3 regions of the Paenibacillus haidiansis genome follow, and region 2 is predicted to be linked to each of the others. Evidence: riboswitches for the same ligand, from Rfam matches in the RefSeq annotation. Region 2 holds a riboswitch; each other region holds the start of a gene.

Region 1 (10,717 bases), on a different contig from region 2:
CTGCCGATCATGATGTTGGGAGGATCCCCGATTAAAGTAGCGGTACCACCTATATTTGTGGCGATGATCATCGAAAATATATAGGGGAACGACTTTATCTCCAATTGGCGCGTGATACTAAACGCCACCGGAACCATCAGAATGATCGTCGTTACATTGTCAAGAAACGCCGAACCTACTGCCGTAATGAGCGCCAGCAGCCACAATATGGTTACGGGATTTCCCTTTGCCAATTTGGCCGTCCAGATCCCGATATAAGAAAACAAGCCGGTTTCGGCCGTCGTGTTCACAATGATCATCATTCCGACCAGCAGGCCAAGCGTATTGAAATCAATATGGTGAATGGCGCTTTCCTGGTTCAGAATCCCCAATAACAGCATCAACGCCGCCCCAGCCATGGCAAGGACGGTCCGATGAATTTTTTCCGAAATAATGAGTGCGTAGGTTATCAAAAATATAGCTATGGCCAAGATCGCTTGCTGCTCCATCATACTCTCCACTCCAACGCAAAAAAGGCGTTTATTGAATTAGCACTTTCTCAAATTCTTCTATATTTTTCTTGGCCCCGATAATGACCATAATGTCGTCAAGAGCCAGATGATCCATCGCCGTGGGGGCGACAATAACGCCATTCTCCCGGTGGATGGCGACGATGCTGCAGCCGAACCGGGCGCGCGGATTCAGATCGCCCACATTTTTCCCGTCCAGGCATCCCGGCACCCTGAGTTCGACTATGCTGTATTCTTTGGAAAGCTCAATATAATCCAGCAAGTTTGGCGTGACAAGCTGATGAGCGACGCGCACCCCCATATCCCGCTCGGGGAAGATGACCCGGTCCACGCCCAATTTCTCCAGGGCCCGGCCATGAAGGACGGATATCGCCTTGGCCACCACCGTCTTAATACCGATCTCCTTAAGCAGGATGGCGCTCAGAATACTCATTTGGATATCGTTGCCGATCGCCACAATGCCGCAGTCGAAATTCCGCACGCCGAGCGATTTCAGCACCTCTTCATCGGTGGCGTCCGCCACCACGGCATGGGTGAGCCGATCGCTCCATTCGTCGACCACTTCTTCATTGCGATCCACGCCAAGCACCTCATAACCGAGGTTCATCAGCTCAAGCGCCAGACTGGAGCCGAACCGCCCCAATCCGATCACTACAAACTGCTGTGTTTTCATCTTTCTTTTCCCCTTATCCTATAATCATTTTGCCTTCGGGATGTCTATACAATTCTTTACCCTTCTTCGGCCCAAGCGCATAAGCGAGCGTCAAGGGACCGAGCCGTCCGGCAAACATGGTGAAGCTGATAATGATTTTCCCCAGGACGGTGAGCTTACCCGTAAGCCCCATGGACAGCCCCACCGTGCCGAAGGCGGACGTCGTTTCGAACAGGATGCTGAGGAAGCTGGCATCCTCCGTCGTGGACAGCACCATCGCGACGGCAACGACCAGAAACAAAGCGAGCATCGTGATCGTGACCGCTTTGAAAATTCTTTCCTGGGCAAACCGGTAACGGAAAAGCACCAGGTCCGTGCGTCCGCGGATCATGGAGATCACCGCCCCGACCAGAATGGTAAATGTCGTCGTCTTGATCCCGCCCCCGGTGGAGCTAGGCGAAGCCCCGATGAACATCAGAATAATTATGAAGAACTGCGTGGCTTGACGAAGCCCGCCGATGTCCAGCGTATTGGCACCCGCCGTCCGCGGCGTGACCGACTGAAAGAGCGAGCCCCAGAATTTCCCGGACCAGCCCAGTGAGCCAAGTGACTTAGGGTTGGTGAATTCAAACACGAAAATTACCAGCGCGCCGATCACGATCAACGCGGCGGTCATCGACAGCACCACTTTGGAATGCAGCGACAGCTTGCGGCGTTTCCGGAATTCGATCAGGTCGGACAGAACGATAAAGCCCAACCCGCCCGAAACAATAAGGAATATCGCCACAAAATTGACAAGCGGATCACTGACATACTGCGTAAGGCTGCGATACTCGCCGAACAAATCGAAGCCCGCGTTGTTGAACATGGAGACACTATGGAAAACGCCGAAATACAGCGCCCGGCCAAACGGCATGTCGAACGACCAGCGGATCGCGAACAGCAGCGCGGCGCAGCTTTCGATGACGAGGGAATACATCAGCACTTTTTTGATCAGCCTAACGATGCCTTCCATTGTATTCTGGTTCATTGCTTCCTGCAGCAGCAGGCGCTCCTTGAGCGAGATTCTCCGTTTGAATACTAGGGCAAACAGCGTCGCCATCGTCATGAAGCCGAGGCCTCCGATCTGGATCAGCAGCATGATGACCACCTGTCCGAAGGTGGAGAAATAAGTTCCCGTATCCACGACGACCAGTCCGGTTACACAGGTTGCCGAGGTAGCCGTAAAGAACGCATCGACAAAAGGCAGCGACTCCCCGGTGGCGCTCGAAATCGGCAGCATCAGGAGCAGCGCCCCGGCGAGAATAATAAGCGCGAATCCCAGCACTAACACCTGGGGAGGAGAGAATTTGAACCATTTGGAAAGCAATGTTGTTCACCTCATTATCGGTTTGAAAAGCAAAAAGAAAAAAGCACTGGAAATCCAATGCCTTTAGATTGGTCCCTGCTGCAAAGGCCTACGAGGTTAGCTGACGGATTCGGGCTTGCACGGCTGCCCTATTCGCATCTTCACCAGGCCGAAGCCGGACGAATCAGCGAAATTCACCCCAAAAAATCGGTTCCCCCGTTTTCGGTTGAAATTCGGCCAAACTATTCATTTATCGCGATTATTTTAATTTCATCATTTTTCATTTCATTTTCGTCAAATGGATTATAAGCTTTATTTCCCCCCGCTACAAAGGTATTTTTGGATGAAAAACATCGATAATAACTGAAATCGGATGAAACAAGCGCAAAGGTGATCGCTTCTCTAAGCCATGCTTTTGTTTGCCGGAGTTATTGCGGTATTTCAAGAAAAGCCCCTCGTCTCTGGCGCAGAAATCCGCCCTGTGTTATCTTTACTGTGACATGGATACACCAAAATCATACCGTATTGCCAAAAAAATATTGTTTAAAGGAGTTTTTGCATGTATTCCGACCCACATCCAGAGCCGTACGGGCGCAGGCCAAAGACCCGGACCCTGTGGCTCCTCGCCGCGATAGGTTTCATCGTGTTTATCTGGGTGCAGCTTCTGCCCACCACCGATTCCGAATCATTGCAAGTTCAGCAGTCGACTCAGATCATCACCAAGGAGCAGGCCCGGGAATCCGCCGCCAAATTCGCGGCAACGGCGCTCGGCTACGCCGGCGATTTGGGGGAAGCTTTGGTTACCTACGATACCGACTCCGATGTTTACGGGTATTTGACCCGGGAAGATTTGATGGCGGATTTCTTGAAAAAATACGACAAACAGTTTCCTTACGACGTGTTCCAGGTCCGGTTTGAACATCCGGACGCGGAGACAAGCGCCTTGACGGTCGATGTTCATATGACGACGGGGAAGGTGGTCGGCTTTGAGAAAACCGGGGATTACGAGCTATCCGTCAGCTCGAGCTGGGAACAAATTCTCGAGCAGGCGAATCCGATCCTGTCGGCGCTGGGATTCGACGAAAATACGGAGATGGTCGTGGACGAGGTTCCAAACGGGCTGTTGCTTACGCTCTCCGGTTATACCGTCGGCGAAGCTCAGGCGGAAGTCGGCGTAACCTACGACGGGGGACGGGTTACCATGGTTGAAAGTTATTTTGACATACCGCAAAGCTATACGGATTATATCGATCGCCAGACCACGATCGCCAATTGGCTCACTTATGTCGGTTATGCGCTGATGACTTTTGTGCTCGGCATTCTCGCTATCGTGTACAGCGCCCTGAAAAGAATACATACTTCGTTCAAACGGGGCATTATCCTGGCTTCGGTATATTTCCTTATTTCCTTGGGCTCCGCGATCAATATGCTCCCTTATTTTGAAAAAGAGGGAATCAGCGGTCCGATTCTGATCTTTAGCATGTTCATCCAAGGCATCGTCACGCTGATCATGGCCGCGTCGATTTATTTCTCGCTGGTCGGCGGCGACGGGCTCTGGCGCGAACAGGGGATTGCTCTGTGGCCTCGCGCCAAAGAACAAGGGTACGGACGCCATGTGCTGTCCGCGGTTTGGGACGGCTACGCTTGGGCGCTTATCCTGCTCGGCGTCCAGTCGGTCATCTTTCTCGTGCTGGAAAATACGATCCATATGTGGTCCACCACGGACGATTCGCAATCGACCTACAATATGCTCTATCCCGCCTTGCTCCCGCTGCTGGCTTGGGTGGCGGGGATCGGCGAGGAAGCCGTATACCGGCTGTTCGGCATCCCGATGCTGAAGAAAATGTTCCGCAGCACGGTTGCGGCCAGCGTGATCACGACGCTGATCTGGGCGTTCGGGCACACGCTGTACCCGATCTACCCGGTCATCTCCCGCCCGATCGAGCTGCTGTTCATCGGCTTATTGTTCAGTTTCATTTTCCTGCGCTACGGCTTTATTACCGTCATGTTCGCCCACGTCATCTTCGATAGCCTGCTGATGTCGATCAGCGTGATGTTTACGGGCGGTGCGCTGAATATCGCGGCCGGCATCTTCTTTATCGCGCTGCCGGCGATCGTCGCATATGTCATCTATCTGTTCAATCCTCCGGGGAAGGAACGGCCGCCCGTTCCGCCGCAAAAAAAAGAAGAGCCGTTGTTCACGACTCCTCTTCCTCCCGGAGGGCATCTATAATTTGCTTGGCTAATTTGTCGCCAATGGAAAGAGGCCGGAAGTCTTCGACGGAGGCCTCTTTTATTTTTTTCAGCGAGCCGAAATGCTTAAGCAGCGCTTTCCGGCGCTTCTCCCCGATGCCGGGGATGGCATCGAGGCGCGAAGCGACCATCGATTTGCCGCGCTGCTCGCGGTGGAACGAGATGGCGAAGCGGTGCACCTCGTCCTGAATCCGCTGCAGCAAATAGAATTCCTGGCTGTCGCGGGGCAAATGGATCGGCTCCGGCGGATCGCCCACCATCAGTTGGGCGGTCCGGTGCTTGGCGTCCTTGACAAGGCCGCCCACCGGAATGAACAAGCCCAGCTCGTTCTCCAGAACGTCGACCGCCGCGGAGATTTGGCCTTTGCCGCCGTCGACGATGATCAGATCGGGCTGCGGCAGATTTTCCTTCAGCACCCGCTCGTATCTGCGGCGGATAACCTCGCGCATCGTTTCGTAATCGTCCGGACCTTGGACGGTCTTGACTTTATACTTCCGGTACTCCTTCTTCTCCGGTTTCCCGTCGATGAACACGACCATCGCGGACACGGGATTGGCCCCTTGAATGTTGGAGTTGTCGAACGCCTCGATCCGCGACAGGCTTTCCAGGCCGATCGCCTGGCCCAGGTTGGCGGATGCTCCGCGCGTCCGCTCCTCATCCCGCTCGAACAGGCGGAATTTCTCGTTCAAAGCGACGCGGGCGTTATCCTCGGCCATCTTCACCATCTGCCGCTTCAGCCCGCGCTGCGGCACGAGCGTCTTCACGCCGAGCCACTCGTGCAGCGCCGCGGCCCCGCTGGCCGCGTCCAGCGTTTCGCCGTCCGCGGATGCAGCGGCAGCGGCTGCGCCTTCGTCAGGCTTAGGCTCGCCCGCGGCGGCCGCCGCGTCTTCGGCGTCGGCGGAGCCGTCAGGCGCCGACGCGGGCTCTTCCTCCCCTGCCGCCGCCTCCCGCGCTCCCATCTCCGGAAGCAAAATTTCCTTCGGCAGGGCCGGGTTATCGCTGTAATACTGGGTCACGTAGGATAGGAAATCACTATACGCGTCCCCATAGTAAGGAATGATGGACGCATGGCGCTCGATCATTTTCCCCTGGCGCATGTAAAGAATCTGCACGCACATCCAGCCTTTGTCGACCGCAAACCCGAACACGTCGCGGTCTTTGGCGTCCGAGGTCGTGATCTTCTGCTTCTCCATCAGCGCATCGATGTTAATAATCTGGTCTCTAAGCTCTTTGGCCCGCTCGAAATTCAGCTCTTCGGCCGCTTCCTGCATTTTGCGCTGCAGATCCTTCTTGATCTCCTCATGCCCGCCGCTTAGGAAGGAAGTAATCTCCTGGATCATCCGTTCGTACTCCGATTGCGGCACTTCCTTCACGCAAGGTGCCAGGCACTGGCCCATATGGTAATAGAGACAGACCTCCTTCGGCATGACATTGCATTTGCGCAGCGGGTACATCCGGTCCAGCAGCTTCTTCGTCTGCTGCGCGGCGTAGGCGTTCGGATACGGGCCGAAATATTTCGCCTTATCTTTCAAAAGCCGGCGGGTGACCTCAAGCCGGGGATGCGGTTCGTTCGTGATTTTGATGTACGGAAAAGTCTTGTCATCCTTCAGCAGGATGTTATAACGCGGGTAATGCGTCTTAATCAGATTGCACTCCAGAATGAGCGCTTCCATATTGCTGCCGGTGACGATATATTCGAAATCGCGGATCTCGGAGACGAGCCGCTGGGTTTTCCCGTCATGGCTCCCCGTAAAATAGGACCGGACCCGGTTCTTCAAAATTTTGGCCTTGCCGACATAAATAATCGTGCCTTCTCTGTTCTTCATCAGGTAACAGCCCGGCAGATCGGGCAAAAGCGCAAGCTTGTTGCGGATATTCTCCATCGCCTTTTCCCGTTCCCGGGCATCTTCCTTCGTTGCCGAACCCATGTTGTATTCCTCCTCTCCGCATGCAAATAGGCTGCCGCTTCTACGCAGAAAACGCCCCCGGATATGCCGGAGGCGCGAGATTCAAAAGTTAAAACAAGTACACCCTCATCTAAAACGTTTATTGATGTTTGGCGATCAGGTTTTTAAGGTTTTCCTTGGAGTTCAAGCCGACCACTTTATCCACCGGCTGGCCGTCCTTAAAGAAAATCAGCGTCGGAATGCTCATCACGCCGAAACGGGAAGCGGACTCCGGATTATCGTCCACATTTAATTTGGCGATCTTCACGGAATCGCCGACTTCATTCGCCAAATCCTCAAGAATCGGAGCGATCATTTTGCAAGGTCCGCACCAAGGCGCCCAGAAGTCCACCAGGACGGTGCCCTTTCCTTCGACTTCGCTATTGAAAGTTTGATCGGATACATTAACAATTGCCATCTGCAATCTCCTCCTTATATCGTGCCCAGTCGTCAACATGCCGCTGAGACAAGTATTAATAACCGAAAATATGATGCTGCAAACCCGCCGAGGGCAGGCGTGTTGATAATTATACCACAATTTTATAGTAAAAGAAAAACCGTAACCAATCCCGGCTGCTTTACAAAATTCAAGACGATTGGTTATACTAATGATAACCAAAAATCGATTTGTCTATGATGTTTATTATTGACAGCGATTTATTTTGCGAGGAGGCCCCGTCGCCATGGATGCAAACAATCATGTAACCGACCCCCGGGAGCATATTAATGAAGAGCCCCGCAACGATTTGTTCGACCTGATGAACGGTTTCTTCGGGATGCTCACGTTTATGGTTGTTGTTTTCTTCGGAATGGTAATCGTGAAATTTATTGCCGGCTAAGCCGGGATCGTTATGCCGTTACAAGTAAAGCCGGGATCTTCCGTGAAGATCCCGGCTTTATGCATTTTAGGCACGCCCGCGCTTATTGCTGCCGCTTACGGTAACCACGTCCACAAACGGAGCGATCCGGTCCATCAGCCGCTGGCCTTTGTTGATTTCCTCCCCGTCCTTGCTCGTGAAGCTGAGATGCTTCTCCAAAGCGCTCAGGGAATAATTCGATGTATAAAAGGTCGGCTTCCGGTTCATCCGGTAATTCAAAATCGAGCCCATCACATGGTCGCGCACCCACGGATTCAAATTTTCCGCTCCGATATCGTCAAAGATCAAAAGATCCGCCTGCTTCATGATTTCCGTCGTTTCTTTCAGCTTCTGGCTGTCCTGCAGCATCGACTTCAGATCCTCGACGAATTCCGGCATATACACAATGACCCCGGAATAGCCTTCCTTGGCCAGCTCATGCAGCAGATAGCACATCAAAAACGTTTTGCCGGTGCCGAAATGGCCTTCGAGATAGAGCCCGCGGGTTTGCAAGCCGGCTTCCTTCGTGGCGTTGATGTAACGGAACACCTGACCGACCGCGGGAGCACGGACGCTGTCCCGGGTCAAAATTTCCACTTCTTTATACCCCTCGCTCAAAGCGCGTTCGTCGACATAGAAACTCTGAATTCTCTTCTTCACCATTAATTCCTGTTCATACCTGACCTGCTTGGAACAAGGAACCTGGCAGTCTACCAATTGCACCACATTGCCCGCATTCTCGACCGTCAGCTTCGTATAATGCCCCGGGAAATCGTTGGGGCAGCGGTCGAGTCCGGGGCAGTTCGCGCAGTGGCGGCTGTCGTTCACATACTGGTACAGCTTGGCCATTCCGCGATTCAACTGCTCCTCGCCGAGTTCCGGATGACGGATGCACAAATCGCGTACCAGCGGCTCGTTCATCATTCTCGCTTTCAATTCGTCCGAACGCCGCCGGAGCTGGGAGTTATTCATTTGCGACAGCAATTCCCCGAGGGATTCCATACGTTATCTCACCTTCTTACCGAATAGATGATAAGCCCGGGCTTATCCTTTTTTCTTGCTGGATTGCATCCGTTCGGCCATTTTGAGCAGTTCGGCGAATTCCTCTTCGGACACGCCCCGCTCGCCGCCCGTGCTCTCCACGATCGGAATTTCCGGCTTCGGCTTCGCGCCGCGGCCATTGTAACTCCGGCCGCGGCCGTTTCCGGCGGGCGCCGGCCCGGCCGCCGCCTTCTCCTTCACCTTGGCCTGGTCCCGGATATATTGAACAGCCTTCTCGTAAGTATTGATCTGCTTCATCAGCATGTTGGACGCGATCGCGTCGATAAAATTGCGGTTGATCCGTTGCTCGCCGCCGGTCGTCAACAGGCTCATCAAATAATGGATCAGCACATTGATGACTTCGCCCGGCAGCTTGTAATTCAAATCGATTTTCTCGAAAATATCGAGCAGATTGTCCGGCACCGCTCCCGGGAAAAACGTCTTAAGCAGCCGGGTATACGGCTCGTTCCGGAGCATCATATTGTACTGGTGAATATCGCATTTATTCATGAACTGAGGCGGAACCTCGACATAATACTCCATCTGCACGGCGATTTCTTCCGGGTGAACGCTGTCCTCCGGCTCCGCCGCCTCGCCCCGGATCGAAACGGCTTTGGCGAACGCCTTGTCCCGCTGCTCCCGGCGCCGCTTATCTTGGCGGAAGTGCAGATTCGCTTTGTATTGGAGCTCGTCCAGCAGCAGCGTTCCGCTCATATCGAACACGCCGTCTTCATCCAGCAGCCGGCATAAATCCTGCACGCCAAGATCGTATTTCCGGGCGACAAAATTGACGATGCCCATGCCTTCGGGATCGAAGCGAAGTCTTTCCACGAAGCTGCGGTTGGCGGATTCCCGCGGAAACCGGATGATGATGTCGGCATAATTGAGATCGTCCTCTTCCGGCTCCGTTTTGATCCCCGGCCGCCTTGCGACGGAGGTCTCGTGGATCGCCTGCTCCAGCTCATAATCGATCGAATGCGTGTTTAACTCGAATATCTCGTAAAACGGTACCGATATATTCTCTTTATTGTAAGCCAAACCGTATATATCCCCGGGCTCGGGGCAAAAAAACCGCTCCCGCAGCGACAACAGCGCGAATTTACCGATCTTGTCGCGAAGCAGCAGCGTCAGATGCTGAGTACGGAAAAATTCATCCGGAGACAGCGGCGGCTGAAGCTCATATTCATACAGATAATCATCGCCATCCGGTATGTATAAGCGGCTCGTTTGCAGAAGTCCGACGGCCTCCAGTTTGGATGTTTGTTCAATCAGTACGGAGCGGCCTTTCTCGCTCGGCTCCAAACCCATCGTCAAAAACAGGCTCCGCTGTTGTTCAATCGCGGAATAGCCGACCCGGTCCGCCTGCACCTGCTCCGTGAGCAATCGGTACAACGCTATGGCCAGCGCCCCGACCATCGGCTGATAAATCAGTCCGAGCATCTTATTATCCACAGGGCTAAGAGAGAAGTCCCGGTATACGCAATAGCGGTGATTTTCGGTATAATGCAGCAGGTTGTTCATGCGCACGGCTTAAACGCTCCCTTCCCTTTCATGAACATTTAGACTTTCTCTATTCTATCATAAATCCTTCAACCTCGAATCGTTAAATCCCTACAAAAAACGCCAAAAATTCTCTTCCCTCACCACGGCAGGCGGGAATGCTTGCTTTTTGGCATCCTCGCTTTTTGTCGGCAGACAAATAAGCCCCGGACGACCCCGTCCGGAGCTAGTACTATAGCTGTTGCAGTGTTGAATATATTAAAACATTTTATAACCGCCGAGCCGCAGCTTCTTGATCGTCCACCCGCTTAACACCGCGCCCGCCAGCCCCGCCAGGGCCGTCAAGTAATCAACCACGCGGAAGGATGCGAGATAAGCGCCGAACCCTAGTTCATGGTCCCACAAGCTGTATACGACGATCGGCAAAATGACGATCACAAATATGTAAGCCGGAAACCAGGTTGTCTTCATAAGCATATTAAGAATAAATCCGATGCCGAACATCATCACGAAAAACAGAACCATCAGCACCAAAACGATCAGCCAGCCCAACCTCGTTCCCCACCTTTCCATCATTTCCACTATAACATATATCACAACTTCAAGAACTA
Region 2 (10,717 bases):
CAGGCCGTTCTTTTTGATATAATCATCAAGCTGCTTCTTTAGCGCTTCGAGATTTTCCTGCTCCTGGCGCATTAACTGATTTTTCTGGTTCATCAGCTCGGAGGATTTGGCTGTATCGTTGTCACCCTCGGTCATGGAGGTATTCGTATTACTGGTCATCGCGTTCTGATCGAGGACGCTGGTTCCGCCGGTGAGTACGCTTTTGAATGCTTCGCTCATCTCTTCGAACTTCTGGGCGTCAATGCTACTCATGCCGAACAGGACGATGAATAGAGCCAGAAGCAGGGTCATTAAGTCGGAATAGGGCAGCAGCCAGCTCTCGTCGGCATGCTCTTCGTGCTCTTGATGCTTCTTATTCCTTTTGCTCACCTTGTCCCGCCCCCTTTTCTAGAATTTCCGCACGCTCGGCAGGGGTTAAGAAGACGGCCAACTTTTGTTGAATCGCGATTGTCGATACGCCGGATTGGATCGAGAGAAGCCCTTCCACCATCATCAGGCGGACTTCCATCTCTTTCTTGGATAGGCGCTTCAGTTTATTCGCGATCGGGTGCCACAGAACATAACCGGTGAAAATACCGAATATCGTAGCTATGAAGGCTCCGGCGATCGCGTGTGACAGTTTATCAATATCACTCATATCCGCCAGTGCGGCAATCAGGCCGACTACGGCCCCGAGTACACCAAGTGTAGGAGCATACATCCCCGCCTGGGAGAATATCTGAGCCCCGACTTTATGGCGTTCCTCGGTAGCGGCGATATCTTCCGTAAGCACGTCCTGGACGAAGTCCTGGTCGTTGCCGTCAATGATCATGCGCATGCCGCCGCGTAAGAAATCGTCATCGATTTCTTCTACCTTGGCTTCCAAAGCAAGCAGGCCTTCGCGGCGAGTGATGGTGGCCCATTCCATAAACATGGTGATCAATTCGCCTTTGCTGATCATTTTCGGCTTAATAATCGTCATTTTGATCAGCACAGGGAATTTCTTAAGCTCGGAGAGCGGAAAACCCATGAATAGCGTTGCTGCCGTTCCCACAAAAATAATGACAAAGGCCGCAGGGTTTTCCAGCAGGCTTTCGACCGGTGCGCCTTTGAGAATCATCCCCAAAATGAGCGACACTAAACCGAGAATAAGTCCAATAATTGTTGAAATTTCCATTGCACACCTCGTCCTTGAGAGTATTGAGTCCATTTTTCCGTCTCCCGCATCCTTGCTGAAGACACTCTTAAATCGTCCGAAAAACGGTTTATCTTTTTTATCGACATATTCGCCTTTTTTTTTAAGGTGTATTTTCCGGTATAATAAGATTACAGTCTGCAACAGACAACAAGGAAAGGGGCCGTTTGGCAGTGGGAGTAAAGCACGGTAGAGATTATGAATTTATTTTGGCGGATTTAACGGCCGCAATGGGCCGTATTCAAGATAGCTATGAATTTTTCGAAATGGAAGCTTCGGAATGGCAGGAGCTCTCGGCCGAGGAGCGGCTGGAGGTGCAGGAGGCGCTCGCGGAGGATCTCTTCTTTGCGCTGGGCACGGAGCCTGTAATTCCGGTGGGGAGCGCCGTCGTTATTTACGATCCGGAAGGTCACCGGATCAACGTGCTGATTGGAGAGGAAGAGCTGACTTCGGTTAAGCTAATTTGATGGGAGTTTCGCAAATTTTTGGATTATTGAATAGGGCATGGTAAAATATTATATTGGAAGAACAGTCAGCGGTATCGCATGAAATGGCGCATCAAAGAATAGAATAAACAGATGCCGGAACCGAACCTTTAACGATTGTCTTGAATTCGCTTAACCTCAGAATTACATAGGAGTGGAAGTTTTGAAGAACGGGGAGGAAGAAAAATGCCGTTTACACCACAAGAAGTAGAAGCGCATTTGGAAAAGCTGGAGGGCTGGGAGCTGGAGGAAGGCCGCTGGATCATCCGGAAATACACCTTCTCCAACTTTATGAAAGGGATTGCGTTCGTCGACGAGGTGGCAGCTATTTCGGAAGCATTTAATCACCACCCTTTTATTACCATTGACCATAAAACGGTGACGCTTCGCTTGACCTCTTGGGAGGAAGGTGGAATAACGGCCGTAGATATCAAGGAAGCGCAGCAATATAATGAGGCTTTCGAGAAAAACCGCACGGCCGGTTAATTCCCGAAGAAACGGAAATACGCCCGTCCGGACCGATTCGATCGGTACCGGGCGGGCGTGTTTTGCTTCAATCGCTATTTCTTTTCCGAAAGATACAAGGCCACGTTGGCGATCTCGTCTTCCTTCAATTTATCCTTGAAGGACGGCATGACGCCCCCTTTGCCTTTGGTGATGATGCTGTACAATTGATCGGACGACAGTTCGGATCCGATTTTTTGCAGATTAGGACCGGCCCCGCCCTGCAATTGATCCCCGTGACAGGCGATGCAATTCGCTTTGACTGTGGCTTCGGCTTGCTCTGCATTTAATGTAACTTCAGGCATTTGCGGCTTTTCTTCCTGGGCTACCTGTTCCCGGCCGGGCAATGTAAACATTAACACGACTGCGAAGATGCATGCCACGGCGAGTATTCCGCTCATGATCCACTTCTGCATTCCAATCGTCCCTCCTATGTAAGCTACCCCTCCATTATAGCGGAACATGTTGGCCGATCATAGCGTTTGTGACAAAAAAAGTAATGATTTATTGTAATTTACGCAAAAAACAGCAGTTTAATGTGTGATTGTTCATAGACGGATGAAGAATGTTATTCTGCAGCAGTCGGGATACCCCGAAAAACCATGCAATAAAAAGGCTTGGAAATGCCGCCGGGCGTCATTTTTTCGTACAGATCGGTGATGACGAAGCCGGCCTTTTGGTACGCCCGAATTGCCCGGGTATTCCAGGTCAGCACCTCCAGATCGATCACGTCCTGCGGTTTCCGCCGTCTGGCCTCCTCCACGATGGTGAGCACAAATGATTTCCCCAAGCCGTGGCCGCATAAATCGGGCCGCATGCCAATACCGAGGCGCGTAACCCCCTCCATGGGAAAGTACTGGGCAAATCCGGCAAGTTCGCCCTGTTCGTTCAGCAAGGAAACGTACTGCTGGGCTCTTAAGGTAGGGTTGCCGAACTCGACATCGAGCGCTTTCATTTGTTCCCAAGGGAGCCAGCTATAAATATCATACGGAGAATCGTAATGCCAGGTACAGATATCCGCGCCGTGGCTTTCTTCCATAGGGACGATCCGGAATGGGGGGATTGTTTTTTCCATCTGTCTTCGCCTCCTTAAACGATAGGAATGCATAGGCTATTCAATGTGACTGGCTCAAGTTCTTTTTAACCTCACTCTAAACGTAATTTCTTTGCTTGTAAAGGCTTGAAGCCCACGAACCCGAGAGGATAAGGGAAGAAAAATTTCTTGGGTTTGCTGAAATTTCCGTTTAGCTTTTCTCCGGACGGGGTAAATTTTGGATATAACGAGGATTGGATGTAGGAGTGCGGTGGAACACGGACAGCAAAAAAATAAATCTTTATCTACATGTAACCTTTGATACCGGTCCTTCGTTAAATGGGTAGTGGCAGCAAAAAAAAAGACCGCGGACGATTCCGGCCAGAATCGCTCACGGTCCAACGGGTTTTAAGGTGTAGGGTCTCCAGCTTTGAGGGGTAATCAGGATTCGGCGGCAAAGGTGCTATAGCCCCAATTGCTCAGAATTCTTTTTGCCCCTACATAGCGCGTCTTATAGTAGCTGTTGTCCAAATTATCGATATTGATTCCTTTGGAAGACGAGGCATGGGCGAATTTCCCGTCGCCGACATAAATGCCGACATGGGAGATGCCGCTGCCGGAAGTGTTGAAGAATACCAGGTCGCCCTCTCTCAGTTGGCTTTTGGCCACCGGAGTGCCCTGCTTGTACTGGGCTGTGGATACACGGGCGAGGTCGACACCGAATTTCTGGAACACGTATCTGGTAAATCCGGAACAATCGAAGCCCGCGGTAGTGACGCCTCCGTATTTATAAGGCGTGCCGATCACGGAATTAACTACGGTGTCCAATGTGCTGTCGGCAAAAGCGCTTCCGGTTCCCATCGTGAACAGGATGGCCAAACTCGTCGCTGCTGCAGCAAACGTCTTTCTCAAGATATAAAACTCCTTCCAAGGCCTGCGAGGTTAGCTTAAGGATTCGGTTGAAGGTTCCCTATGATCCTTGGATAACGGATCAATTCACCCAAAGTGGTTCCCCCGTTTCCCGGGTGTCGGGAATTCGGCTGTTCTTGTTGATTGCACCCGAAAAAACACGACATGATCAAAATGATTACAAATACGACAATAATAATTACAAAGTTGTTACCATTTACTTTGGTTATTTTACCAAACCTCTTCATGTATTGGCAAGCCGATTGCGGCCTTTTTTGCTAAATAGGTTAATTTGAACTGTTTTAAGCGGTCACCACAACTATTTAGTAGGAAAGGGTTCCTAATCCTCACCCGTATAAAATGAAAAAGACCCGCGAGATCCTGGTTAAAGAATCTCTACGGGCCCTTGCTTATCCGTTCAAAAATGTTACCTTACGATTCACTGGTAACTTCATCATATTTGTCGGAGCTCATGATCCGCTTGGCGCCGACATAGCGTTCGACGTAATACTTTTCGCTTAATTTGCTGATGACTACACCCTTGGAGGTGGAGGCATGAGCAAACTCGCCGTCGCCGACGTAGATGCCGACGTGGGAAATGCCTTTGCCTGAGGTGTTGAAGAACACCAGGTCGCCGGCAATCAATTCATCCTTGGACACTTCGGTTCCCATTTTGTATTGGGAAGCCGATTGATGCGGCAATTCAATGCCGATCTTTGCGAAGACGTACATCGTAAATCCGGAACAATCAAAGCCTGAAGTCGTCGTTCCGCCCGATTTGTAATCGGAACCCAAAGCCGGTTCGATGGCGCTGTTCAATTTGGAATCCGCGAAAGCGCTACCAGTTCCGATGGAAAATACAATTGCAAGGCTTACTGCCGCTGCGGTTAGCTGTTTCTTCAAGAATATGCTCCTTCCAATGCCTACGAGGTTAGCTTAAGGATTCGGTTGAAGGTCCCCTATGATCCCTCCGTTGCGAGATCAATTCACCCAAAGTGGTTCCCCCGTTCCCCGTTAAGGGAATTCGGCTGTAATTTACGTTTTATTCTTACAAATTCGACACCCGGCATAATACGCTGCCAATGATGACAAAATAATAACAAAATCGTTACTGAAATTGTGCTGCTGTTATTGTAACAAAGGCAAGTATATTTTGGCAATGGTTAATTAGCAAGATTGAGAGGGATAAACGCACAAAAAGACCCCCGGAAAGCGCGGAGGCCTTGTGGCACAAGGAAAAATAAAAGTGAAAAAAATTTAACTTTTTTGTGTTTTGGTATACCATAGCTGGTATTGAGAGGTTAGCGTCCACACTTGCCATAGACTGCGGATAAAAGGATAGGATTGCTGTAATATTAGGGCCAAGAGTCCGGTCCAAATCCAAGAGACGGTGCCGAACAGGAGGAACAGTCCCGCTCCGGTGGCGCCCAGAATGAGTGAAATCGCGATGCCCGGCAGAAGATGTCTTAAGCTGAGCAGCAGTGAGGTCCAGAGTCCGGCCTTAAACAGATACCCGAACTGGGCGAACAACAGCAGTTGGCGGACAAGCCAGGCGTAAACCATCCAGCCCAGCAAAATCCCGCAACCGATCAGAACGGGGGCAAGGCGGCTGCCGGGTACGGCCAACCGGGGCAACAAGGCCTGGAGCTGCGGGAGGACCCAGAAGGAAGGCAGTGCCAGCAGCGCAAGCTCCAACAAATAAAAGAGTACGACGGGCTTCCAAAATTCCTTCATTCCCCGGAAAAAAGGAAGGCCGGAGCCCCGCTCCTCGGACGGCTTAAGGCCGTAGAGGATGCCGGCTTGAATGAGCGGCGACAACAGCAGCCGCAGAGCGATCATCGCGAGCAGCAGCCAGATGTATTGGTATACCGCCGGATTATGTCTAAGCTCGAACTGTCCTTCAAGCAAATATAATATCCGGCTCATCTCCGTCGGGGGCGGGTCGGGGTACCGCGACAGGACGTCGCTAACCGCGGAGCTTACCAGCCGGTACAGAAACAGTCCCCACAGCAACTGGTACAGGAACAGGATGATCACAGAGGGAAACTGGCTCCTGACATGCCCCCATCCATTCCGAATATAGGTCATAATTTTCCCTCCTAAGAGTTTTGTGAGTGATACATCTATGAAGAGCTTCAGAGAACCTCATGATTTGCTCTACTACCACGCGAGGGCGCCGAGCAAAGTTTCAAGCAGCTTCACAACGCTTAAGGTGGTGCGAGTGCCGTCTTGTTCTTCGACCTCGGCTTTGATGTAGTTGTTGATGTGCTTGTTCTCCAATACCAGCGAATAGTCGGGATCGACCTGTACCCAGTCCAGCGGCTCTTTATACTGGAGCTTCAGTTGTACGCGGTCGCCGGCCCCGTTCCATACCTTTCTTTCCGTATGCCCATCCTTGAAGCTGAACAGTAGCGGCACCTTGGGCGCCGTCCCGCCCTGCCGGCTGATTTCCACCGTGGATTCGTAGACGGTACTCCCGTCTTTGATAACCGGCGTGACCGTAATCCGGTCGACGGAGAAATCGGCCATTTTGCCCTCATATACATATTGATTAAAATAGGCCTTCCAGCTTCGTCCCGTCGTCTGCTCGACAACCCGCTGAAAATCGGCCGTCGCCGGATGCTTGAACCTGTACTTTTGACTGTAGTTATAGAGAATCCGTTTCATCGTCTTCGTGCCGACCTGACGCTCGATATCGAGCAGCACGAGCTTGCCGCGATAATAAGCGTTCTTGGCGTAGGAGTCCGACGAGCCGTATTTCCAGGCCGGCAGCGTAAGCGAAGCCGGAGATGAGATCAGCGCGGCCTGAAGGGGCAGATTCGGCGCGATGCCGAATTCCTGCTCCATCAACTTGTCTTCGGCATAAGAAGTGAAGGCTTCGTCCAGCCAGGCCTCCTCGAATTCATTGCTGGCAACCATGCCGTAGAAAAATTGATGCCCAATCTCATGAATGACCGTCCGTTCCAATTCATCGTACCCCGGGGAATCACTACCCGCGCCGAAGGCGGTGACCAGCGTCGGATATTCCATGCCTCCGGCGCCGTTGCCGCCGATGGGCGGGACGACCACGGAGAGCGTGGAATACGGATAGCGGCCGTACCATTTGCTGAAATTCGAAATCGCCACCTTCGCCGCATAGAAATAGCGCTCTTTCAAATCTTTATGCTTGGGATCGAGATAGAGCTTGATCCGGACGCCGGGCACCTCCGCCGAAGAGAATGGCTCCTCGGCATATACGAAATCGGGAGAAGCCGACCAGGCGAAATCATGGACATCGTCGGCATAAAACTGAACCGACTTGCGGCCGTCCTTGAGCACGGCCGGTTTGGTTTGGAACCCGGTCGCGGCGACGGTATAAGTTTCGGGCACGTCAATATTGACACTGTAAATCCCGAAGTCGGAGTAAAACTCGGAATTGCCGTGATACTGATGCAGATTCCAGCCCTCCGCCTTCCGGCCGCGCGTTCCCGCCGGCTCGTATACGCTCAGTTTCGGGAACCACTGCCCGGCCATGACGAAATCTCCGGATACGCCCATACGGGCGAACAATTTCGGGAGCTTCACGGTGAAGTTGATTTTAAGCGTCACGCTTTCGCCGCCGCGAACCGTGACGGGAAGCCGGACTTTGGCCAGCGTTTTGTCATGGACATTTCCGTCGTCCGGCTGGACGTACTGCAGCCGATGGAGCAGGGAGATGCCGTCCGTCGTGCGGATTTCGGTCAATTCCATCGCGCCCCATCCGTCCTTGGGCATGACGTCGCCGCGCAGCTTACCGCCGGACTCTTTCATAAACGTAGTATTGGCGGAAGCAAAAGCATTGGGATATAAATGCAGGTATAGCTCGTTGACCGCTTTTTTGCCGGGATGGGTCCAGGTCAAGGTCTCCGTACCGGTCAGGGTATGGTCCGCTTCGTTCAGCTTGACTTGAATATGGTACTCCGTGACCCGGTTGCTGAGAATCTCCGCCGTCGGCTGTTGAATGCTTTCGGCCTGAGGCAGGGCGGGAGCGGGACCGCTTTGGACGGCTTCCAGGGGCTTGACCGCTTCGGATGCGACAGAAGAACGGTTGGACGGGCCCAAACTCAGAGTGTACCGGACAGTACCGGCGATGAGGCACAAGGCAAGAATGGAAATGCCGAAGAATAAAGTTCGTCGGGTCATACAATGGATACCTCCCGTTGACAAGCATCTACAGCATGTATATGTTTGCATTTGGGAGATTATTAGCTAAAATTAAATTAACGTTTCAAGCCTGTTTTCAGGACGACAAACCGGCGGCGGACGCCGCTTAAACGTATAGACTTCATTAGAAATCGAAGCTACTCGGGAGGGAATCATGGACAACAATAATTCAAATTCGCAAAAAACGGGCAAGAAGATCTTTTCATTGAACATTATCAGCAACGAGGACAAGAGCAAGCATAAAGGCTTCGGGGCCGGTTCCATCGACCTGAACAGCATGTCGCCGGTCATTATCGACGGGGATGATGCTTATATCGATATCGGCGCGATGCATGCCAAGAGCAAAGTGGAGAAGGGCATTAAATTTTCGACGAACCGTGAAGATGTACCGAACGGGCGTCAGGTATGGGTCGTTTGGGTGGCGGTGGACCGCTCTCCGGAGGGGCAGTTTTACGGGGGGATGACGGCATGCGAGATGTGGATCGATACCGAAGCGCGCCGCGGCTGGAAAATTCTTGCCGATCACGTCAATAAAATGGATTACGCGTTGAAGCGCCGGATCATCCTGGACGGGTTGGCCGCCGGGCAAAAGCAAGCGCTCAAACAGCTCTTGATCGAGACGAACGGGGAATGGTGGGACCGCTCCCCGGATGAACTGAAGGCTGCGTTGGAACCGTAAACGAAGACGACAAAATCGCAAAAAAAGGCGGCAGCCCGCGCATGATGCGCGAGGCGCCGCCTTTTTTATTGAATCTTACAAATAGGGATTACTCGGGGAGGACGTAAACTTTAGTCACCGGCTCGGCGCCGGAGTAGGCAAATTTCCAGCTGAATTTCAATTGGTTGCCGGAACGGCCGATATATTTCAGCCCGTCCCCGATCCCAAACTCATCGTTATCGATCTGTTCAATAATGCCCTGATCCAGCATGCTCTTATAGATCGGCGTTGTTTCGCCGGACTCCCGGTCGACCAGCAGCAGGGTGCCGGTAGAATAAGGGCGGATCAACAGGAAATCGCTCTCCATGGCTTCCACGCTGTATACGTCGTCCGGTCCGCCGATTTTCTCCAAGTCAATTGTCTCAACTACAGTTCCGTCCTGCTTGACTAAATTGGCAGTCCGGCCGTTGTTCATGAGAATTTTGCCGTCATAGGAGAGCACATCGGGCTCCAAATTGATGTATGAAGGACCGCCGAAGGACATGCCGGTTTGCCGGACGATCGTTCCGTTATGCAGCAGCACCCGGTAACGGGTGTTGAAGATATGGGGCTCCCCATAAGCATTATTAATATTGACCACATACGTGTTTTCGTCAATTTTGTGGGCATCCATGCCCAGCCAATCGGGATACTCGATATTCACGGTTCCGCTCCGGACAGGGAGCTGGCCGCTGGGACCGGCGTATAGAACGCCTTTATCGCGGTTAAGCCAGAACAACATGCCGTCCGTTTGAATCAGTGTATATTTGGAGGAATACACATAGCTGATGTCTTTCGTACCGGTGGCGGTGACCGGAATTCCGAACAGTTTCGCGAACAGCGAAGCCGGAACATAGGTGACCCCTTGCTTCTGTTGTACTGGAGCGCCCAAAGAGACGGTTACTCCATTCTTTCCGGTCGCTTTTAAACTGCCGACTTTAAATTTGGCAAATTGGGTGACGCCCGTAAGCTCCAGCGACTTGGACGCATTGTCGTAAGTAAGCTGGAGATCCAGATAAGCCGCCACCTCCCGCAGCGGGAGATAAAGCTGCCCCGATTGCTTGTACGTTTGATGTTCCAGGGTAAGCGTACTTTTCTGATTGGTTACGGTTTCTGCGGCCGAAGCCTGCAGCGGTCCATAGCCGGGAAGACCGACGGACGCCAGCGTTACGGTAAAAGCGAGCGTAACGGCCGCAACTTTGGAAACAGATTTCGTATTTTTCATCATCAAGATGAGCCTCCTTTTGCGTATATGGACGCATCCAGGAGGGGAAAAGTTGTGATAATTTATGCTTTTGGTTCCGGAGACGGATATTTATCCTTGCCGAGGAGTACCGTTAATCCCAGCAGAGTGACGACGATGGTGGCCCCCATGTCGGAGATGACGGCGATCCACAGCGTAAGCCAACCGGGAATCGTGAGCAGCAGCGCGATCAGCTTGAGGGTCAGCGAGATGCCGATATTCCAGCGGATCACCCGGCCGGCCTGCCTTGCGACGCCGATCGCGCCGGGCAATTTGCCAAGGTGATCCTGCATCAGGACGATATCGGCGGTTTCCACCGCGCTGTCCGTCCCTTTGCCCATGGCGATGCCCAGATTCGCGGCCGCCAGAGCGGGAGCATCGTTGATGCCGTCCCCGACCATCGCCACCGTCCGCGAGCGGGATAGCTCTCGGACGGCTTCCGCTTTCTGCTCGGGCAGAAGGCCGGCCCGCCAGTCCGTGACGCCGGTCT
Region 3 (10,717 bases), on a different contig from region 2:
ATTTGCGGTACAAGCCGGACGGAACGTTCTCGAACGGGTCGGGCTGCGGCAACGACTGCGCGTCGGAGCGGCCGATGATGTCGAAACTGATCGCCGATTCCGTCGTCTATTGGGCGGCCGAGTACCATGTGGACGGGTTCCGCTTCGATTTGATGGGTTTGCTGGATGTGGACACGATGAATGAAATCCGCCGCCGATTGGATGCTATCGATCCTTCGATTCTCCTGCTCGGCGAGGGCTGGATCATGGACACCGAATTGCCCGCGGAACGCCGGGCGAATCTTCTGCAGGCGGCGCGGATGCCGGGGATCGCCCATTTCAACGGCGAGCTGCGCAATGCGCTGAAAGGGGAAGTGTTCACTCCCGAGCAGCCGGGATTTATAAGCGGCCGGGCGGGGCTGGAGAGGGAAATTCAAACCGGCGCGGCCGGCAGCATTCATTTTAACGCGAACATTCGCGGCTTTGCGCGAGAGCCGGCGCAGACCGTTAATTTTGCCGAATGCCACGACAATCACACGCTCTGGGACAAGCTGGCTTATTCGGCACCGAAGGCGGGCGATGCCGAACGGAGGCGGATGCACCGTCTGGCTACGGCCATCGTCTTGACCAGCCAGGGAATCCCGTTTCTTCATGCCGGGCAGGAGTTTCTCCGCACTAAGGGCGGTCTCGACAACAGCTTTCGCGCTCAGGCCGAGGTAAACCGCCTGGACTGGGGCCGCCGCGCCGAATATCGGGATGAAGTGGAGTATGTAAGGAGTCTGATTGTCCTCCGCAAGGAGCATCCCGCATTCCGGCTCAGGACGGCGGAAGCGATCCAAAGGCATCTCAAGTTCGAGCCCGCGGCGGAACGCGCGGTGGCGTACACGCTTAGGGATCATGCCGGCGGGGATCGGGCGCGGCATCTTTATGTTCTGTATCATGCCGCAGCAGATAAGTGCATTTTCCCCTTGCCGGAGTTAGGGGAATGGCAGATTATTTTCGGAGAGGATTTGACGGATGGCGTGAATTGTTCGTCCGGGAAGCTCGTCGTAAACGGGATCGGCATGATCGTACTGGCCGTTTGGTAAACCCGTGATCACAGATCGACAGGATCTGTGATTTTTTGTGAGAAAAGACTAGCATTTTTGCTAAAATAAGATGCAAGCTATTGCATAAAGAGAATATATCAGGATGAGTGGGGGAGTACAGATGTCTACTGCAGAAGCGGCGACAAAGCCGAAGCAGCGCAAGCTGCTGGTGAGCGCCGGCCTCAGCTGGATGTTCGACGCGATGGATGTCGGCATCATTTCGTTTATCGCAGCCGCGCTCGCGGCGGAATGGAGTCTTACGCCGCAGCAAACCGGCTTTTTTACGAGCATTAATTCGGTCGGCATGGCGTTCGGAGCGGCGATCGCCGGGATCATGGCCGACAGGTACGGCCGCAAGGCGGTACTGCTTTGGACGCTGCTGATTTTTTCCATCGCCAGCGGATTATCCGCGGTCGCCACCGGCTTTGCCATGCTGTGCGTGCTGCGTTTTATCGCCGGCTTCGGTCTCGGCGGTGAACTGCCGGTGGCTTCGACACTGGTTTCCGAGTCCGTGGCGGCCAAAGACCGGGGAAGAATGGTCGTATTGCTTGAAAGCTTCTGGGCCGCCGGGTGGATTCTTTCCGCCTTGATCGCCTACTTTGTCATTCCGGATTACGGTTGGCAGGCCGCCTTTCTGATTTGTGCGATTCCTGCGCTGTACGCACTCTATTTGCGCAAATCGATTCAAGATCCGCCGCGTTATCTCGAGAAGATGGCGAAAAGCCGGGAGAAGAAGCTGACCGTCCGCGAACGGTTCGTCTCGGTATGGAGCCGCCCGCACAGACGCTCGACGATCATGCTGTGGATCCTATGGTTTACGGTCGTATTTTCCTATTACGGCATGTTTCTGTGGCTGCCCAACGTGATGATGCTCAAAGGCTTCAGCTTGGTAAAGAGCTTCGAATATGTGCTGATCATGACGCTGGCTCAGCTGCCGGGGTATTTCACGGCCGCCTATTTTATCGAGAAATTCGGCCGCAAATTCGTCCTGGTGGTGTACTTGCTCCTGACGGCGGCCAGCGCCGCCTGGTTCGGCAACGCCACCACCGAAGGCATGCTGATTCTGGCCGGGATCTGCCTCTCCTTCTTCAATTTGGGGGCTTGGGGCGGCATGTACGCGTACACACCGGAATTGTATCCGACCCGGGTCCGTTCCACGGGCGTGGGGCTTGCCGCTTCCTTCGGCCGGGTCGGCGGCATCATCGGGCCTTATTTGGTCGGTATGCTCGTGGCCCGCGAGGTGTCGATCGGCGCGATCTTTTGGATCTTCTTCATTACGGTCCTGATCGGCGCTGTGGCCGTTCTGCTGCTGGGCACCGAAACGAAGGGCAAGGAATTAATCGACTAAATCAGGGACGAATGAGCAAAAATAAAACTCCACGGCGCTTCCCGCAGCAGGGAAACCGTGGAGTTTTGCGTTTATTTATTTCAAATCGGCCGTATCCAGGCTTTCTCCCGGTTTAAGCGCATGCCCGACGATTCCCGATTTTTGCAGCGCGGCGGCAAAGGCGTCGCCGTTCTGGGCAATGCCGCCGAAAGTATTGTAATGGACGGGAACGACATGCTTCGGATGGAGCCATTCCGCGGCGGTCAGCGCGTCTTCGGGCCCCATGGTGAAGAAATCGCCGATCGGCAGGAAGGCGAGGTCGATCGGGCGGCGGTCTCCGATCAGCTTCATATCGCTGAACAAGGCGGTATCCCCGGCATGGTATACGACGAACCCGCCAAGGTCGAGCACGATTCCGGCGGCCACGCCCAGATAGATGTTCGTTCCGTCAACCTGTACCGAAGAGCTGTGCAGCGCGGGGGTGAACGTCAATTTGCCGAACGGGAAATTGAACGATCCGCCCAAATTCATGCCGACGGTCTTCAGGCCCTTGGCGGCGAAAAAGTCGGCCAGCTCCACGATCGCGACGATCGTAGCCCCGGTCCGCCGGGCGATCGCTTCGGCATCGCCGATATGATCGGAATGTCCATGGGTGAGCAAAATGTAATCCGCCCGGATGTCTTCGGCTTGAACCGCGGCCGCCGGATTTCCCGTCAGAAACGGGTCGATGATCAGCCTGACATCGCCGGTATCGATGTGCACGGAAGCATGTCCCAAAAAAGTAAGCTTCATTAATGATCACTCCTATGGCAATTTATGCGTTTCCATTCTATTATATCGGTATAGACTCCTTAAGTCATATGTTGATGGGTTGAAAAGAAAGTGAAAATAATCACGTACCAAGGAGGAAAGGTATGACATCTGCATTATTGGACCGACTTAAAGAAGAGAAGATCGTCGCCATTTTGCGCGGCGTACCGAAGGAACGGGGGGATGCCGTCGCCGGGGCGCTGTCGAGAGGCGGTATCGTTTTCACGGAAGTTACAATGAATACGGAAGGCGCTCTGGACATGATCTACAGCTGGCGCGAGAAATTCGGCGAGCGGATGCGGATCGGAGCTGGAACGGTTCTCGACCTCGGGGCGGCGAAAGAGGCGGTCAGAGCGGGGGCAGAGTATCTGATTTCTCCTCACCTCGACGAGAAAGTCGTGGATTACGCGCTTGCGCAGGGCATCGGCGTGTTTCCCGGGGCGATGACGCCCACGGAAATCATCGCGGCCTGGAAGGCGGGAGCGACGGCCGTCAAGCTGTTCCCGATGGCGACGCTGGGGGTTGGATATTTGCGGGAGGTCCGCGCCTCTCTGAGCCATATCCCTATGCTCGCAACAGGCGGCGTACGTCTGGATAACATCCGCGAGTTTCTGTCCGCCGGAGCGACGGCCGTAGGACTCGGCGGGTACTTGGTGAACCCGGCCCTGGTTAGAGAAGGGCGGTACGAGACGATCGTGCAGAATGCGGCGGATTTGGTTCGGGCCGTAAAATCGTATAATGAAGTGACAGCCTAAAGCGAAATGAAATTCAAAGTATCAACGAGCTATATCGCGATTTAAAGAGATCGAATTCCATGAAAGCGCAATGAATTCGATTTATCGGCCATCGGGTGCGGCTTTTTGACGGTGGTATGACTTTACAGTAACTCCGGCCGGAGTTATGATTCAATCCATGATAACAAATAAACACCATCTGGATCGCTGAATTTCCCGGTAAGGGAAAACGGGGGAACCACCAAACACGATGCCTGCGGTTGGATGAACATTTTCACCATAAGCGGCCGTGTATTTCGTTCACTTCTTCAATGTGAGAGTTGAAGCGGGGACGAAATTGGGGTGAATCCCGGACGGAAAGCCATGGATCTTTCGTCCGGGTAGGGCGACTCTCACCGCCCGAATCCGACAGCTAACTTCGTAAGCGTGGATGGAGAGAGGATGAGTGACTGCGACCGCAACCATTACCGGCCACAGAGCGCTTCTATGCCTCTGTGGTTTCTTATTGCCTAAAATGAAAATAAAATGAAACATTTTTGCAATAACAAGCATTTTTTCGCTGAATTCCGAGTTTTTCGGAAACGGGGGAACCACCGAAACCAGGGGCCCGAACATATGGGCCAAGATGTTTCATTGGGGTGAATCGCCGGGAAGGCTATCGTCTTCCGGCGTAGGGCGACTCTCACGCCCGAATCCGGCAGCTAACCTCGCAAGCGTAAGGAGAGAAGCAACCGCCATAAAGCTGACCACGGCTTATTTTGCCGTGCGTCGAAGCCGCTTGGAAGGGTTCTTCCTTTCCTGCGGCTTTTTTTGCGCCTTGCTCTCCACATTGAAGGAGGAAGAATCGTGGAGGATGATTGTATACTCGTGGCCGCTCCGAACAGGGCCGGCCGGAATTTTGCACTGCTGCTTGTTTCCCGTGGGCGGAAGGTTGTCGTTCTGGTCAACAACAAAGCCGACGAACAGCAGGCCGGGAAGCTTGGCGCAACCGGAATCATCCGGGTAAAAACGGATGAGGAAAAAACTTGGGTGATCCCTGAATATGCGTTTAAATGCGCCTTTATTTTTGAAACGAGCTTGACTTTGACCTGCAGGTATTTGCAATTATGCCGCCGGTGGACGACCGGGCCGGTAATCGTCATTTCGCCGCACCGCCATCCGCGGATGATATACAAGGGGCTGGGAGCCACCTATATCATCCACTCCGCCACAGGCGAGGTGGGATTTCTGGCGAACGGCCTTCCGGATAACGAAGAGGAGTAGGGAGAACTGTCATGCTGAAAATCTATATGATTTCGGAAAGAGAGGGAACACGCCATGATGGTGGTCGGCATCGTTATACTGTTTTTGTTTCTGTATCTCGTCTATGCCTTGCTTCATCCGGAGAAATTTTGACTTAACCTTTTAGTCCAATACTTGAGGGGGATCCCGATGGATTTTTTGCAAATGCTCATAGTAATCGGAGTGATCGTCCTACTGGTGAAGCCGGTAGGCACTTATTTATATTATGTTTTTTCAGGAGAACCGAATCGGACCGACAAAATATTCGGCGGAATTGAACGATTTATTTATAAAGTGGCGGGATACAAACGCCTCGAAGGAATGAGCTGGAAAAAATACGGATTCAGTCTGATAGCGACCAACCTCGCGCTGATCGCGGTCAGTTATTTGATTTTGCGGATACAGCAGGTTCTGCCGCTGAATTCGAACAAGATGGAAGCGATGGAGCCGACGCTGGCGTTCAATACGGTCATCAGCTTTATGACGAATACGAACCTGCAGCATTACAGCGGGGAATCGGCGCTGTCCTATTTCTCGCAAATGGCGGTCATCACGATGATGATGTTTACCTCGGCCGCGACCGGCTTGTCCGCGGCGATGGCTTTCATCCGCGGGTTGACCCGGCGGGGGAGCACGGTCGGCAATTTTTTTGAGGATTTGGTTAAAGCGCATGTTCGCGTCTTTCTGCCCGCCGCTTTACTCGTCACTTTAGTACTCGTGGCGCTGCAGGTCCCGCAGACGCTGGACCCGACGCTGACGGTGCAAACGCTGGAAGGCGCTGTGCAGAAGATTGCGGTGGGGCCGGTCGCTTCATTGGAATCGATCAAGCATCTCGGCACGAACGGCGGCGGATTTTTCGGCGTCAACTCGGCCCATCCGTTTGAGAATCCGAACGGGCTGACCAACGCCGTCGAAATATGGTCGATGTGGGTTTTTGGCGCCGCCCTGCCGTATACGTTCGGGCTGTTCGCCAAGAACAAAAAACAAGGCTGGGTCATTTTCTCGGCGATGATGATTCTGTTCCTGGTCTTCCTATCCACGGTTTACTTCTCCGAAAAAGCGGGGAACCCGGCGCTGGAAGTGCTCGATATCGACGCCTCGCAGGGAAGCATGGAAGGGAAGGAAGTCCGTTTCGGCATCGCCGGCTCTTCATTGTTTACAACGGTCACGACGGCGGCCACGACAGGGTCGGTCAACAATATGCACGATACGCTGACGCCGCTCGGCGGGCTCGCCGCGCTGGCGCAAATGATGCTGAACGTCGTTTTCGGCGGCAAAGGCGTCGGGTTAATGAACATGATCATGTATGCCATCCTTGGCGTATTTATCTGCGGTCTGATGGTCGGGCGCACTCCGGAATTTATGGGGCGCAAGATCGAAGCGAAGGAAATGAAGCTGATTGCGATCGCGATTTTGGTCCACCCGTTTATCATTCTGGTGCCGACCGCGGTCAGTCTGATCACCGATTTGGGGTACAGCGCGGTTACAAACCCGGGATTCCACGGATTAACCCAGGTGCTGTACGAATATACTTCATCGGCCGCGAACAACGGGTCCGGCTTTGAAGGATTAGCCGACAATACGCCATTCTGGAATATAACTACCGGACTGGTCATGCTCTTCGGCCGATACGTATCGATCATCGCCCTGTTGGGAGTGGCGGGGTCTTTGATGAGCAAGGAACCGGTGCCGGAAACGATCGGGACGCTGAAAACCGACAATAAGCTGTTCGCCGGCATATTGATCGGAACCGTGCTGCTGATCGGCGCGCTGACATTTCTGCCGGCGATCGCGATGGGGCCTGTAGCTGAATTCTTGACATTAGGATAGCGAAAAGAGGGGTTTAGAATGTCCGACAAACGAAAAGGAAAGTTATCAGGGCCGATTATACGCAAGGCGATGCTGGATAGCCTGGTCAAATTGAACCCGGTCACAATGATGAAAAATCCCGTGATGTTCGTGGTGGAAATCGGCATGGTGCTCGTGCTGCTGCTCCTGCTGTTTCCGGGATTCTTTGGCTCGCGGAGCGGATTCGGCTTTAATTTATCGGTATTTTTGATTCTGCTGGTTACGATGCTGTTCGCCAACTTTGCCGAAGCGCTCGCCGAGGGCCGGGGCAAAGCGCAGGCCGATTCTTTGAAAAAAACGAAAAAGGACGTGACCGCGAATAAGCTTGTCGGCGGCCATGTCAAGTCCGTTGCCGCAAGCGAGCTGCGCAAGGGCGATATCGTCGTCGTCGCGCAAGGAGAGATGATCCCCGGCGACGGGGAAATCATCGAAGGGATCGCGTCCGTCGATGAATCCGCGATCACGGGGGAATCCGCCCCGGTCATCAAAGAGGCCGGCGGCGACTTCAGCTCGGTGACCGGCGGTACGCTCGTCGTGAGCGACCGGATCGTCGTGCGGATTTCAAGCGATCCCGGCGAGTCGTTCATCGACCGCATGATCGCGCTCGTGGAAGGGGCGCAGCGGCAAAAAACGCCGAACGAAATCGCGCTAAGCACGCTTCTTACCGTGCTGACGCTGATCTTCCTGATCGTGGTCGTCACCCTGAAGCCGATGGCGGATTATTTGAACATTCATCTGGAAATTCCCGTGCTCGTGTCGCTTCTGGTCTGCCTGATTCCGACGACGATCGGCGGGCTGCTGTCGGCGATCGGGATCGCGGGGATGGACCGGATTACCCGGTTCAACGTGCTCGCCATGTCCGGTAAGGCGGTGGAAGCGGCGGGGGACATCAATACGATGATCCTCGATAAGACCGGTACGATCACTTACGGAAACCGGATGGCTTCCGAATTTATTGCAGTCGGTCAAGAGAAGGAAAGCGATCTGGCCGCATGGGCCGCGGTTTCATCGCTGCAGGACGATACGCCGGAAGGGCGCTCCGTCATCGACTATGCGAAAACGAAAGGATTCGGATTCGATAGGGGTTTAGCCGATGGCGGCGGGATTGTTCCGTTCCAGGCGGAGACCCGGATGAGCGGGATCGATCTTAAGGACGGCCGGCGGGTGCGAAAAGGCGCGGTGGATGCCGTCCGGGAATGGGTTCTCTCCGATGGCGGCGTCATTCCCGCCGATTTGGAGCAAAAGGCGAGCCGCGTCGCCTCCGAGGGCGGTACGCCGCTTGCGGTGGCGGTCGATAACCGCATTCTCGGGGTTATTTATTTGAAGGATACGGTGAAGCCGGGAATGAAGGAACGTTTTGAGCAGCTGCGGAAAATGGGGATCAAGACGATTATGTGTACGGGCGACAATCCGCTGACCGCCGCAACGATCGCCCGGGAAGCCGGCGTCGACGATTATATCGCGGAGAGCAAGCCGGAGGACAAAATCGCCGTCATCCGCCGCGAGCAGGCGCAGGGCAAGCTGGTGGCGATGACCGGCGACGGCACGAACGACGCGCCGGCACTGGCCCAAGCCGATGTCGGCTTGGCGATGAACAGCGGCACCGTCTCGGCCAAAGAAGCGGCCAACATGGTCGATCTGGACTCCGATCCGTCGAAGATCATCGAGGTGGTCGCGATCGGCAAGCAGCTCCTGATGACGCGCGGGGCGCTGACCACGTTCAGTATCGCCAACGATATCGCCAAATACTTTGCCATTATTCCGGCCATGTTTATGCTGGCCGTTCCCGAAATGAACGCTCTAAATATTATGGGGCTCGGGTCGCCGTTGTCGGCGGTGTTGTCGGCGCTGATCTTCAACGCGGTCATCATCCCGCTGCTGATCCCGCTGGCGATGCGCGGCGTTACGTATAAACCGATGAGCTCGCAGCGGCTGTTGTCGCGGAATTTGCTGGTTTACGGTCTTGGCGGCGTCATCGCGCCCTTTATCGGAATCAAGCTGATCGATCTGATCGTTCATTTATGGATTTAATCGTTACTAGACCGGCCAAAAGGCCGATTATCCCAATCACCGAAAGGAAGTTGTTTTCATGACTCAGGACACAGATACAAAAAGCGATTCTTTGCTGGTGTTCACCGGTTCCACTCTTTGGGCCGCGCTGCGGTTCAGCCTGATTCTGATCCTGCTTTGCGGCATTATATATCCGCTGGCCAGCACGGGCCTGGCTCAGCTGTTGTTCCCTTCTCAGGCTAATGGCAGTCTGGTGAAGGACGATGAGGGGATCATCGTGGGCTCCGAGCTCATCGGCCAGTCCTTCACCGATCCGAAGCTGTTTCAGGGGCGCGTATCGAGCATCGACTACAATGCCGATGCCTCCGGCTCCAACAACTACGCGCCCTCCTATCCCGAGTTGATCGAGCGGATGCAGGAATCGGCGAACAGTTGGACGGCGAACAATCCCGAGGTGCCCGTCGGCTCACTGCCCGTCGATTTGATCACCAATTCCGGTTCCGGGCTTGATCCGCATATCTCGCCGAAATCCGCCGCAGTGCAGATTCCGCGGATCAGCAGCCTTACCGGACTTCCGGAAGCCGAGCTGCAAGCCTTGGTCGGGGACGCTACGGAAGGCCGAGATTGGGGTGTGTTCGGCGAGCCGCGGATCAATGTGCTCAAGCTTAACTTGGCTTTGCAACAAAAAATCGCCGAACTGAATCCATGATTGGAGAAGCTTCATAAATGACGACCTATCGAAGAAAAACGCCGGAGGAACTGCTCGAATCGATCGAACGGCTCCGGCGGGGAAAATTCAAAATACTGGTCGGCGCAGCCAGCGGAACAGGCAAGACGTATCATATGCTGCTGGAGGGGCAGCTGCTTAAGGCGCGCGGCATCGATGTCGTGATCTGTGCGGTCACGACATCGCGGCGCCCGGAAACGGTGCAGCAGCTGGAGGGGCTGGAGAGAATCCCCAGCATTCACTGGCAGAAAGACGGCCGGGAGAGGAAGGACCTGCCGCTAGAGGAGCTTATTAAGCGGGATCCCGAAGTATTGCTGGTCGACAATTTGGCTCACCGCAACCGGAAGGGGGCCAAATTTGCGACCCGGCTGGAAGATATTTTATTCTTGCTTAAACACGGCATCAGCGTGATCACCACCATAAACGCTTACGAGCTGGCGGGGGCGGATGAATTCGCGCTCCGGCGGGCCGGAATCATGGTAGAGGAGACCGTCCCTCCGCATACGCTGGATTTGGCCGACGAGGTCCGCCTGATCGACGTTGCGCCGGAGACGGTCATGAAGCGGATCGAGGACGGATCGCTGGGCGACGCGGTCCATCCCTCGATCTGCAGGCGGGACAATCTTGCCGTATTGCGCGAGCTGTCGCTTCGGCTGGTGGCGGAAGGCGTCAACGATCTGCTCAACCGCCACCGCGAAGCGGAAGGCCTGCTCGGGCCATCGGGCGCGACGGAACGGATTCTTGTCGCGGTGCAATACCATTGGAACGCGTCGGTATACATCCGGAGGGGCCAGCAGATTGCCAAGCGGCTGGGCGGCGATTTGTTCGTCGCCAGCTTCACGAGGCCCGGATCCAAATTAACGAAGGAGCAGGAATCCTTTAAGCGCTCGGTCGTCAAATTATGCCGGAAAAT

Evidence for each region. Region 2 has a riboswitch for cyclic di-AMP ahead of V3851_RS24590 (C40 family peptidase). Riboswitches for the same ligand answer to the same signal wherever they lie in the genome.
Region 1: it holds a riboswitch for cyclic di-AMP, as region 2 does, so the genes downstream of both, V3851_RS22165 (TrkH family potassium uptake protein) here and V3851_RS24590 (C40 family peptidase) in region 2, are expected to answer to the same signal.
Region 3: it holds a riboswitch for cyclic di-AMP, as region 2 does, so the genes downstream of both, V3851_RS09155 (hypothetical protein) here and V3851_RS24590 (C40 family peptidase) in region 2, are expected to answer to the same signal.

The regions. Positions count from the first base shown of each region.
Region 1 covers NZ_JAZHPZ010000015.1:105,117-115,833, reverse strand. Annotated here, with positions in the region: gene V3851_RS22175 (ArsB/NhaD family transporter) at 1-488, opposite strand, end outside; gene V3851_RS22170 (potassium channel family protein) at 520-1,182, opposite strand; gene V3851_RS22165 (TrkH family potassium uptake protein) at 1,196-2,530, opposite strand; cyclic di-AMP (ydaO/yuaA leader) riboswitch at 2,600-2,758, opposite strand; gene V3851_RS22160 (CPBP family intramembrane glutamic endopeptidase) at 3,069-4,742, shown strand; gene uvrC (excinuclease ABC subunit UvrC) at 4,708-6,690, opposite strand; gene trxA (thioredoxin) at 6,809-7,126, opposite strand; gene V3851_RS22145 (YqzM family protein) at 7,392-7,547, shown strand; gene dnaI (primosomal protein DnaI) at 7,614-8,567, opposite strand; gene V3851_RS22135 (DnaD domain protein) at 8,610-10,133, opposite strand; gene V3851_RS22130 (YuiB family protein) at 10,365-10,658, opposite strand.
Region 2 covers NZ_JAZHPZ010000021.1:15,395-26,111, forward strand. Annotated here, with positions in the region: gene motB (flagellar motor protein MotB) at 1-369, opposite strand, end outside; gene motA (flagellar motor stator protein MotA) at 353-1,156, opposite strand; gene V3851_RS24570 (hypothetical protein) at 1,348-1,641, shown strand; gene V3851_RS24575 (4a-hydroxytetrahydrobiopterin dehydratase) at 1,846-2,145, shown strand; gene V3851_RS24580 (c-type cytochrome) at 2,220-2,579, opposite strand; gene V3851_RS24585 (GNAT family N-acetyltransferase) at 2,732-3,238, opposite strand; gene V3851_RS24590 (C40 family peptidase) at 3,638-4,108, opposite strand; cyclic di-AMP (ydaO/yuaA leader) riboswitch at 4,113-4,248, opposite strand; gene V3851_RS24595 (C40 family peptidase) at 4,538-5,008, opposite strand; cyclic di-AMP (ydaO/yuaA leader) riboswitch at 5,011-5,145, opposite strand; gene V3851_RS24600 (hypothetical protein) at 5,363-6,193, opposite strand; gene V3851_RS24605 (M1 family metallopeptidase) at 6,266-8,266, opposite strand; gene V3851_RS24610 (YwhD family protein) at 8,442-8,966, shown strand; gene V3851_RS24615 (copper amine oxidase N-terminal domain-containing protein) at 9,055-10,212, opposite strand; gene V3851_RS24620 (heavy metal translocating P-type ATPase) at 10,272-10,717, opposite strand, start outside.
Region 3 covers NZ_JAZHPZ010000003.1:440,223-450,939, reverse strand. Annotated here, with positions in the region: gene pulA (type I pullulanase) at 1-1,067, shown strand, start outside; gene V3851_RS09170 (MFS transporter) at 1,189-2,415, shown strand; gene V3851_RS09165 (metal-dependent hydrolase) at 2,491-3,186, opposite strand; gene V3851_RS09160 (bifunctional 4-hydroxy-2-oxoglutarate aldolase/2-dehydro-3-deoxy-phosphogluconate aldolase) at 3,309-3,959, shown strand; cyclic di-AMP (ydaO/yuaA leader) riboswitch at 4,134-4,381, shown strand; cyclic di-AMP (ydaO/yuaA leader) riboswitch at 4,486-4,668, shown strand; gene V3851_RS09155 (hypothetical protein) at 4,785-5,201, shown strand; gene kdpF (K(+)-transporting ATPase subunit F) at 5,256-5,333, shown strand; gene kdpA (potassium-transporting ATPase subunit KdpA) at 5,370-7,049, shown strand; gene kdpB (potassium-transporting ATPase subunit KdpB) at 7,068-9,098, shown strand; gene kdpC (potassium-transporting ATPase subunit KdpC) at 9,157-9,786, shown strand; gene V3851_RS09135 (histidine kinase) at 9,804-10,717, shown strand, end outside.